Regions from separate parts of the Hoeflea sp. 108 genome, predicted to be linked through region 2. Evidence: predicted binding sites of a transcription regulator. Region 2 holds the regulator's gene; each other region holds the start of a gene.
The links. Region 2 encodes LexA, which represses DNA repair genes until DNA is damaged. Its sites were predicted from a motif close to TGTTCNNNNTGTGTTCNG; they were not measured.
Positions count from the first base shown of each region.

Region 1 (3,271 bases), 2.4 Mb from region 2:
CGTAGCGTGCCATGAGATGATTCCGTCTGTTCGGATGGAAGAGAAAACCAGTTACGCCACTGCCCCGCAAGCTCTTGCAAGGGCCAGCGTTGCCGGGCAAGAAGACCAGATGTCACATTCTCTGCCCCGTCCGCGCCGTTCGGCGCTTTTTGTGCCGGCCACCAACGAGAAGGCCATCGCTAAGCTGCCCCAGCTTGCCTGCGACGCCGTCATCTTCGATCTCGAGGATGCCGTGCTGCCCGAGCACAAGGCAGCTGCCCGCGAGCGGCTGGCGCGCTTCTTTGCCGAGCGACCTGAAGGCGGGCGCGAATATGTGGTGCGTATCAATTCGCTTGCCAGTCCCTGGGGTGCTGACGATCTGGCGGCGGCCAGCGGCTGGGCAACGGACGGCGTGGTGCTGCCCAAGGTGGAAACGGCGCGCGATCTGCTCGAAGCCAATGACGTGCTCGACGAGGCCGATGCGCCCGATACGCTGAAGCTCTGGGCGATGATCGAGACGCCGCGGGCATTGCTCAATCTACCGGCCATATCAGAACTCGGCCGCGATCCTTCGGCCCGGCTGTCGTGCCTGATCGCCGGCCTCAACGATCTCGCCAAGGACACCGGCGTCAAGATCACGCCCGATCGTCGTTATCTCCAGCCCTGGCTGCTGCAGATGGTGCTGTGCGCCCGGGCCGGCGGCGTCGACATGCTCGACAGCGTGTCCAACGATTTCCGCGACCTCGATGCCTTTGCCCTCGAATGCGGTGAAGCCGCCGCCATGGGCTTTTCCGGCAAGAGCATTATCCACCCGGCACAGATCGGCCCGGCCAATGCGGCGTTCTCACCTTCGGACGAGGCGCTTGCCGAGGCGCGCGCGGTGGTCGATGCCTTCGCGCTTCCGGAGAATACTGCGTCAGGTGTAATCTCGCTCGGCGGCAAGATGGTCGAGCGGCTGCATCTGGCCGAGGCCGAACGGCTTCTGGCGCGGGCGACACAACTCGAAGGCCTCAGGCACTGAAGAGGGAGACTGACATGAAACTCTACCGCTTCCTCACCGGCCCCGACGACGCCACCTTCTGCCACAAGGTGACCGCAGCCCTGAACAAGGGCTGGCACCTGTTCGGCTCGCCGACCTATTCCTTCGACGCCGAAACCAAGACGATGCGCTGCGGCCAGGCGGTGGTGAAGGATGTCGACGGCGTCGAATACGACCCCGGCATCAAGCTCGGCGATTTCTGAGAGCAGGGGCGGCGAGGCTTAGTCGACCGAGGCTTCCAGCCGCTCCATGTCGTCGTCCGACAGGCCGAAATGATGGCCGATCTCGTGGATCAGCACGTGGGTGACGATGTCGCCCAGGGTTTCTTCGTTCTCGGCCCAATAGTCGAGGATGGCGCGGCGGTAGAGGGTGACGCGGTTGGGGCCTTCGCCGGTCTGCGGATTCCAGCGCTCGGCAATGCCGCGTCCCTCGAACAGGCCGAGCAGGTCGAAGGGCGTCTCCAGCGACAGGTCGTCCATGATCTCGTCGGTCGGGAACTCGGCCATCTGGATGACGACATCGCCGGTCAGCTGGCGAAATTCTTGCGGCAGGTGTGCGTAGGCTTCAAGCGCCAGGAGTTCCATTTCCTCGATCGAGGGCGAAAGCTGGTCGTGCCAGGCGCGGGTCTTGTAGATGCGGGCCATTCTTTGTCCTTTTGAGGGCATATAGCCTTTCGCCGCTTCGCTTACGAGGCCTTTGCCACGCCGGGGGTAAATTAGCCGCAAAACAGCGCGTGCCTGGAGAGGAATAAATTCTCCTTGAATCGGCTTGACTCTCCGTGGTGCCTCTGGAATCTATAGGAACATAACAGGAACAACTGATAGGAAAGCAGATCGACATGGCAACCAGCGCCGTGGCGCGGGATGTCGTTTTTGCCCTGCGCCAGAAGATAGCGAAGATAGAGGGAACGCTGCCCGAGAGGCTGGCCGCGCCTTCCGACGGCCAGCCGGTCGCGGGGCTTCTGGTCCGCCGCAACGGCCTTGCCTCGGCACGCGATTTCTTCCTGCCGACCGGCGTCGATCGCCTCGACGAAACGCTCGGCGGCGGCCTGCCCAAGGCGGCGCTGACCGAGATCCACGGAACTGAAACCCGCAATGCCGGTGCCGCCGCAGGGCTGGCGTTTTGTCTCGTCAGCCGCATGCTGAGGGAGCGGTCGCGGCCCAGGGATCTCGTCCTGTGGGTCGGCACGACCGAGGTCTTCAGGGAAGCGGGATTTCCCTACGCGCCGGGCCTGGACAGGTTCTTCGGCATTCCGGCTGAAAGCCTCCTGTTCGCCGAAGCGCCGAAGCCGGCCGATGTTCTCTGGATCGCCGAGGAAGCCGCCCGCATCGAGGAGATCGCGGCCATCGTCGTCGAGCTGCGCGGCAATCCTCGCATCGTCGACCTCACGGCGACGCGCCGCCTGCATCGCCGGGCTCAGGACAGCGGCCGCCCCGTCTTCCTGCTGCGCCAGTCGGCCGAACCGGAGCCGACGGCGGCACCCGTCCGGCTTGTCGTCTCGCCTGCGCCGGCGACGCTGCGGCAAACACTTCTTGGGCCGCTGGTCGGTTCGATCGGCGCGCCCGCCTTCGCCGTCGAGATCGGCAAGAGCCGCACGGCTCTTCCCGGCAGCTTCATTCTGGAATGGAACCCCGATGCACACACCCTCACCGAGAGAAGTCCAGAGAATCGTGTCGCTGTGGTTTCCCCATCTCGCGGCCGAACGCGTCCTCCGGCGCCGCCTGGGGCGATCCTGGCGTTCAAGCCCGCAACAGGTCAAGCCGTTGGTGATCAGCCACCGCGAGAGCAACACCCAGCGCATCGCCGGCCTCGACGCGCGGGCTGAGGCTCTCCGGCTCAAACCGGGCATGGGCATCGCCGAAGCACGCGCCATGCACCCCGACATCGACGTCGTCGAGGCCGATCCCGAGGCCGACCGCAGGCTGCTCGAAGGCTTGGCCGACTGGTGCGACCGTTACACGCCGCTTGTCGCCCTGGACGGCGTCGATGGGCTGTTCCTCGACATTTCAGGCTGCGCCCACCTGTTCGGCGGCGAAAAGGCGTTGCTCAACGATCTCATGATGCGTTTCTTCCACCAGGGTTTCGACGTCCGTGCCGGCCTTGCCTCGACCCCGGGTGCCGCCTGGGCCGCCGCCCGCTTCGCCAGTGGCCAGATCCTTGCTCCGGGCAACGAGCGCAATTTCCTCATCCGCCTGCCGCTGTCGGCGCTGAGGATCGACGTCAAGACGAAGGCGAGCCTCGAAAGCGTCGGCC
Region 1 is NZ_KB890024.1:4,951,425-4,954,695, reverse strand. Features, by position in the region: gene B015_RS0124650 (FAD-binding oxidoreductase) at 1-13, opposite strand, end outside; gene B015_RS0124645 (CoA ester lyase) at 110-1,000, shown strand; gene B015_RS0124640 (DUF1737 domain-containing protein) at 1,015-1,221, shown strand; gene B015_RS0124635 (metallopeptidase family protein) at 1,240-1,662, opposite strand; gene B015_RS33950 (hypothetical protein) at 1,857-2,843, shown strand; gene B015_RS0124625 (DNA polymerase Y family protein) at 2,785-3,271, shown strand, end outside.
Region 1: B015_RS0124635 (metallopeptidase family protein) is a predicted target of LexA. The motif match lies at 1,817-1,834, and genes of this name have one in related genera.

Region 2 (3,271 bases):
CAAGAAGGGCGACGTGCTGGGCACAGCGCGCATTGCCGGCATCATGGCGGCCAAGCGCACGCATGAGCTGATCCCGCTCTGCCATCCGATCCTGCTGACCAAGGTGACGGTTGAGATCGAGCCGGACGAGACCCTGCCCGGCCTGCGCGTGACCGCACTTGCGCGCGTCACCGGCAAGACCGGCGTCGAGATGGAGGCGCTGACGGCTGCCTCAGTTGCCTGCCTGACCATCTACGACATGGCCAAGGCGGCCGACCGCGGCATGGTGATTTCAGGCATCCGGCTGATCGAAAAGACCGGCGGCAAGTCGGGCGACTTCAAGGCGACAGAATAGATGGCACTGCTGCCGGTCACCGAGGCTCTCGAACGCCTGCTTGAAGGTGCCGCACCCACCGGCACGGATCGGGTTACCCTGCACGAGGCAGCCGACCGCGTTCTGGCGGCACCGCTGTACGCCTTGCGCACCCAGCCGCCTTTCGACGCCTCCGCCATGGACGGCTATGCTGTCAGGGCAGCAGACATCGCCACGCTTCCGGCGAAACTTTCAGTCATCGGCCAGGCCCCGGCGGGACGACAATTCACCGGGACCGTCAGTACGGGACAGGCAGTGCGCATCTTCACCGGAGCGCCGGTTCCCGCGGGGGCGGACACCGTGGTGATCCAGGAAAACGCGCGTGATCTCGGCAATGGTGCGGTCGAAGTGCTGGAACCGACAGATCCCGGCCGCAACATTCGCCTCAGCGGCCTCGATTTCAGCGAAGGCGACCTCATCCTCGACGCCGGCCGCCTGCTCGATCCGGCAGCCCTCTCGCTGATCGCCTCCGCCAATCACCCCGACGTCCAGGTGGTGCGCGCACCACTGGTCGCGATCATCGCCACCGGCGACGAGCTTCTGCTGCCGGGTAGCACGCCCGGCCCCGACCAGATCATCTCGTCCAACGCCTATGGCGTCGCTGCAATTGCCCGCTCGATCGGCGCTCGTGTGCTCGACCTCGGCATAGCCGCCGACAGCACGGACGCCATCTCGGGGTTGGTCCAGAAAGCACTCGACGCCAAGGCCGATGTCATCGTCACACTGGGCGGTGCGTCCGTCGGCGACCACGACCTAGTGCATCGCGTGTTAACCGGCCTCGGCATGGATCTTTCGTTCTGGAAGATCGCCATGCGCCCCGGCAAACCGCTGATGTTTGGTCGCCTCGGCGCGACGCGCTGCGTCGGCCTGCCCGGCAATCCGGTCGCGAGCCTCATCTGCTCGCACATCTTCCTGAAGCCGCTGCTGGCAAAATTGGGCGGACGCTCTCACGTCGCCGACATCAGGGACGGTGTGCTCGATACGCCGATGCCGGCCAACGATCTGCGTCAGGATTTTGTCCGCGCTGTCGCACGCCAGACCCTTGATGGGCTCGTCGTCACGCCGTTTACGGTGCAGGATTCGTCCATGCTCCGGACGCTGGCCGACGCCAATTGCGCTGTTATCCGCGGCCCCTTTGCGGAACCGGCCGAATCCGGCAGTGCCTGCCGCGTGCTGATGCTGCGCTGAACAATCCCGCCGATAACCTTCACGAAATTTAAACAGTTGCGGAACACAACTGGAACAGATAGTGTTTGTTCCGGGTTTGTTTTTCTCGCGATTCCTTGGGGGCGGCGATGCTGACGCGCAAACAACATGAGCTTCTGCTGTTCATCCATGAGCGGTTGAAGGAGGCGGGCATCCCTCCATCCTTCGATGAAATGAAGGAAGCGCTCGACCTCGCCTCCAAGTCCGGCATCCATCGCCTGATCACCGCACTCGAGGAACGCGGCTTCATCCGCCGCCTGCCCAACAGGGCACGAGCGCTCGAAGTGCTGCGCCTGCCCGACTCGATTGCGCCCGGTCTCAACGCTGCCAGGAAGTTCTCGCCAAGCGTCATCGAAGGGTCGCTTGGCCGCAAGCCCGAGCCGTCGCGCCCGGCCGCTGCAAGCAACGACGACGATGCCGTGTCCGCCATTGCCATTCCAGTCATGGGACGGATCGCTGCGGGTGTGCCGATCGACGCGATCCAGCACCGGACACACACCATTTCGGTGCCGCCAGACATGATCATGGGCGGCGAGCACTATGCGCTTGAGGTCAAAGGCGACTCGATGATCGAGGCCGGCATTTTCGACGGCGACACTGTCATCATCCGGAATGCCAGTACCGCGAGCCCCGGCGAGATCGTCGTGGCCCTCGTCGACGACGAGGAGGCGACGCTGAAACGTTTCCGCCGCAAGGGCGCCTCGATCGCTCTGGAGGCAGCCAATCCCGCCTATGAGACCCGCATCTTCGGGCCAGACAGGGTCAAGGTGCAGGGCAAGCTCGTCGGGCTGATCCGCCGCTACTAGGGCAACTCCCAGAAGACGAAGCGTTTTCCGTCTCAAGTTGTGTAAGAGCAAAGACATTGAGCGTGGCCGCAATCCGAGGAGAGCGGAAATGGCGATGGTAGTCTTGAGATGCTTCGAGGCCGTATAGACCGCAGTTTCGAGCTTGCCGCATATGGCACGCTTGCCTGCGGTGGGCTATTCGGTCGTCGCGTTGTCTGGCTGTTTTCTCACCGCCTCTTGGCGATTGGGTGCAAGTCCCCTCGCCTCGCGGGAAAATTGGCGGTGCGCATGCCATGGCCGGTAGGGCTCGGTGATGGCATATTCGACCGATAGCACCGACGCGCCGCCCGCCACGACTGGCGTCAGATAGACCGCGGCGCTGCCCAGACGCGCCAGATCGCGCTTGGTCACTACGGTTGCGACCTGCCCGCCACAGACATCTCCAGCAGTCGCATCGTCGATGACGACGAGTGCAGCCGTTCGGCAGACTTGCCACGCCGCAGCAGCATTGGACGCGTGGACAACCGTCGCGCCGGATTGATGTCGAAGCGTGCACAAACCCGCGGAGCAGTGGAAGGCACTTGCGCCGGCGACGGTTTTGACGGCGTCCTCAGCTGGCGCAAGGCCTTTGGCCCGACCATTCGCAGGAAGGCTCTGCGGCGCGGCCCCAAAGCGTGGGCCATCGGCCGCCGGAGCTGCGGTCCCTCTGGTCTTCTCTGCATCCTGCGACGGCTTGCTAAGCTCTTCCACCGCCAACGCCCGCATCCAGTTGTCTGACGTGAACTGGTTTGGCCTTGGCCTGTTGACCGCGAGCTTGCCATCGTCGGTGGCGACGCCGACGAGGCGTCCATCTTCGGCCACGAGCACATCCGGCGACGGCGCGACGCCGATGACGAGCACGCCGGCCACGACGAATGGCACTGCGGCA
Region 2 is NZ_KB890024.1:2,597,513-2,600,783, forward strand. Features, by position in the region: gene moaC (cyclic pyranopterin monophosphate synthase MoaC) at 1-334, shown strand, start outside; gene glp (gephyrin-like molybdotransferase Glp) at 335-1,540, shown strand; gene lexA (transcriptional repressor LexA) at 1,648-2,364, shown strand; gene B015_RS0112780 (ComEC/Rec2 family competence protein) at 2,539-3,271, opposite strand, start outside.

Region 3 (3,271 bases), 1.4 Mb from region 2:
GCCCAGCGTGCTGCGAATGCAATCGTCAGCAGGCAGCCCGGCTGGTTCACCGCCGCCACCAAGTCCATGATCCAGGAGCCAAGGCGATGAGCGAGCCCCGCGCCTTCATTCCCGTCGGCATTGCCGTGCTCACCGTCTCCGACACCCGCACGCTCGCAGACGACAAGTCGGGGCAGACGTTGGCCGACCGCATCGTGGCCGAGGGCCATGTGCTGAGGGCACGCGACATCGTCACCGATGACAAGGATAGTATCCGAGAGCGCGTCACCACATGGTCGTTAGACAAGGACATCGACGTCATCATCACCACAGGCGGCACCGGCTTCACCGGCCGCGACGTGACGCCTGAGGCGCTGGAGCCGATCTTCGAGAAGCGCATGGACGGCTTCTCCGAAGTCTTCCACCGCATTTCCTACGACAAGATCGGCACGTCGACGATCCAGTCACGCGCCACAGGCGGCGTGCTCAACGCCACCTTCGTCTTCGTGCTGCCTGGCTCGCCCGGCGCCTGCCGTGATGCCTGGGACGGCATCCTCAAGCCGCAGCTCGACTATCGCCACATGCCGTGCAATTTCGTGGAGATCATGCCGCGCCTCGACGAGCATCTTAGGCGCGGCGGCACCAAGTCAGCCTGAGCTATCTCCGCCCTGCAGCGACGGTGATTTCAGCTTCCAGCGTCTTCATCGCCAGCCCGCGTGCAATGCCCTCGGCATCCGCGCCATTGCGGGCCTGAATCGCCGCCTGCTTCCTAGTGATGACCAGCCCTTGCTCCAACGCCCGGGGCCGCGACGTGATGCGCTGCCACAACGGCCTGTTGCTCGCCTTCGCGCGGGTGAAGCGCGCGCCCATCGTCAGCTTGGCCGTGTGGCGCATGACATCGTCTGTCCAGCCGTCAGCCAGCCGCGCCCCTGGCTCGAGCAGAAGCAGCCAATCGCCCTTCGCCTGCGCGATACCCGCCTTTATGCCACCTTCGGCCAGGAACACGCAGCCGGCATGCTCGGCGACATAGTGGGTCTGGTCGGTCGAGCCTTGATCGCAGACGATCACCTCGCGCACGACGCCCTCAACGGCACCGCCGACCAGCGACGCCAGCGTCCGGGCCAGAGCTTCCTCGTCGTTTCGCGTTTCGATCAGCACGCTCAGCATCCCTAGCCGCATATCCGAAAGCAGGCCGATGCGCCAGCGCGGTCGAGCAAACGACAAAGTTCTTGCTTTGTTCTCATTTAAGAAATAGGAATAGTTTCATGTCGGGCGAATCGACGGCCGGCCATTCCCACCGGGAGACAATGAGATGGAACCCATTGCACGGGCCGATGTCGCAGCTTTCAAAGGCGGTGGCGCGACAATGGCCAACGCGATGATCGAAGAGAGTGGCCTGCGCATCAATCACGAGCGCCGGCGCGGACGTGGCTCCGGCGTCAACCCCTCCGGGCGTTTCGAACCGACGACGCGTCATGTCTTCGACGACGGCTGGAGCACCATCGAAGAACTGCCGCCTTTCAAGACCGAAGTGCAGGTGGAAAAGCCGCGCACCATCATCACCCGCAACGACTCCCCCGACATCTCCTTCGACCGCTCGATCAATCCCTATCGCGGCTGCGAGCACGGCTGTGTCTATTGCTTCGCCAGGCCAACCCACAGCTACATGGGCCTGTCGGCAGGACTGGACTTCGAGGCGCGGCTGTTCGCCAAGCCCGATGCGGCAAAGCTGCTCGACCGCGAGCTGTCGAAGGACGGCTACCAGCCGCGCACCATCGCCATCGGCACCAACACCGATCCTTACCAGCCGATCGAGAAGAACTGGCGCATCATGCGCGAGGTCCTCGAGGTGCTGGAGGCGCGCAACCATCCTGTGGGCATCGTCACCAAGTCGGCGCTCGTGGCCAGGGACATCGATATCCTGGCACGCATGGCGGAGAAGGGTCTCGCCAAGGTGGCGCTGTCGATCACCACGATGGACCGGCTGCTTGCCCGCACCATGGAACCACGTGCGGCGACACCGACCAGGCGGCTTGAAGCCATCCGCCAGCTGTCGCAGGCCGGCATTCCCGTCTCGGTCATGGTGGCGCCGATCATCCCCGGCCTGACCGACCAGGAGATCGAACGTATACTCGACTCGGCCGCCGCCGCCGGTGCGACCGGAGCCGGCTACGTCATCCTGCGCCTGCCGCTCGAAGTCAGCCCGATCTTCAAGGACTGGCTGTTGCGCCACTATCCCGACAGCTATCGCCATGTGCTGTCGCTGATCCGCTCGATGCGCGACGGCAAGGACTACGACGCTGAATGGGGCAAGCGCATGCGCGGCAAGGGCCCCTATGCCTGGCAGATCGGTCGCCGCTTCGAGATGGCCGCCAAACGGCTTGGCCTCAACTCCGAGCGCACCCCGCTCAGGACAGACCTGTTCAAGGCCGCCCCGAAAGACCAGCAGCAGTTGATGCTGCTCTGACCCTACAAGAGAATCCCGTCCGGCCTCCCCCGTGGCCAGCTGACGGTGCCTTCCCGAGCCGCCGCCCCATACGGACGGGAAGGTCTTGCGGAGAATCGGAGCCGATGCGAGCATCGCCGCACTATGGCTCGCCCGCGTTCCGATTCTCCGCCCCTCTTCGAGATCGTCGAGAAACCCGACTTCTCCTTCGAACAAAAGGCGATGAAGGCCGGGCAGTGGCCATGCGCCGGCATGGATGAAGCAGGGCGCGGCCCACTCGCCGGCCCTGTCGTGGCTGCGGCGGTCGTGCTCGACCCCGACAACATCCCTGCCGGCTTGGACGATTCCAAGCGTCTCAGCGCAGCCCAGCGCGACGCATTGTTCGACGAGATCCTGAGCAAGGCGCTGGGTGTGGCAGTGGCGTCGGTCTCGGCCGACAGCATCGACCGCAGCGACATCCGCAAGGCCAGCCTCGAGGCCATGCGGCGCGCGCTCGCCGGACTGCCGGTCGTTGCCCAATCGGCGCTCGCCGACGGCCGCGACGTGCCTCCCGGCCTCGCCTGCACCTGCAAGGCGCTGGTTAAGGGCGACCAGCGCTCGCAGTCGATCGCCGCAGCGTCCATCGTCGCCAAGGTTACCCGCGACCGGATGATGACGGCCTGCGGCGCCAACGATAATCGCTACGGCTTCGAAATCCACATGGGCTATGCGACCGCACGCCATCGCGCGGCGATCGTCGAACATGGCGCATCCATCCGCATCCACCGCGTCTCCTTCGCGCCGTTCAAGGACTGACGCCGTCCGCGGCCGGCGGTCCGTTGCGCAGATCTTTTCAAGCCCGGGGCC
Region 3 is NZ_KB890024.1:1,211,990-1,215,260, reverse strand. Features, by position in the region: gene B015_RS0105995 (4-(cytidine 5'-diphospho)-2-C-methyl-D-erythritol kinase) at 1-90, shown strand, start outside; gene moaB (molybdenum cofactor biosynthesis protein B) at 87-635, shown strand; gene B015_RS0105985 (glycosyltransferase) at 637-1,146, opposite strand; gene B015_RS0105980 (PA0069 family radical SAM protein) at 1,292-2,446, shown strand; gene B015_RS0105975 (ribonuclease HII) at 2,570-3,220, shown strand.
Region 3: B015_RS0105980 (PA0069 family radical SAM protein) is a predicted target of LexA. The motif match lies at 1,204-1,221, and genes of this name have one in related genera.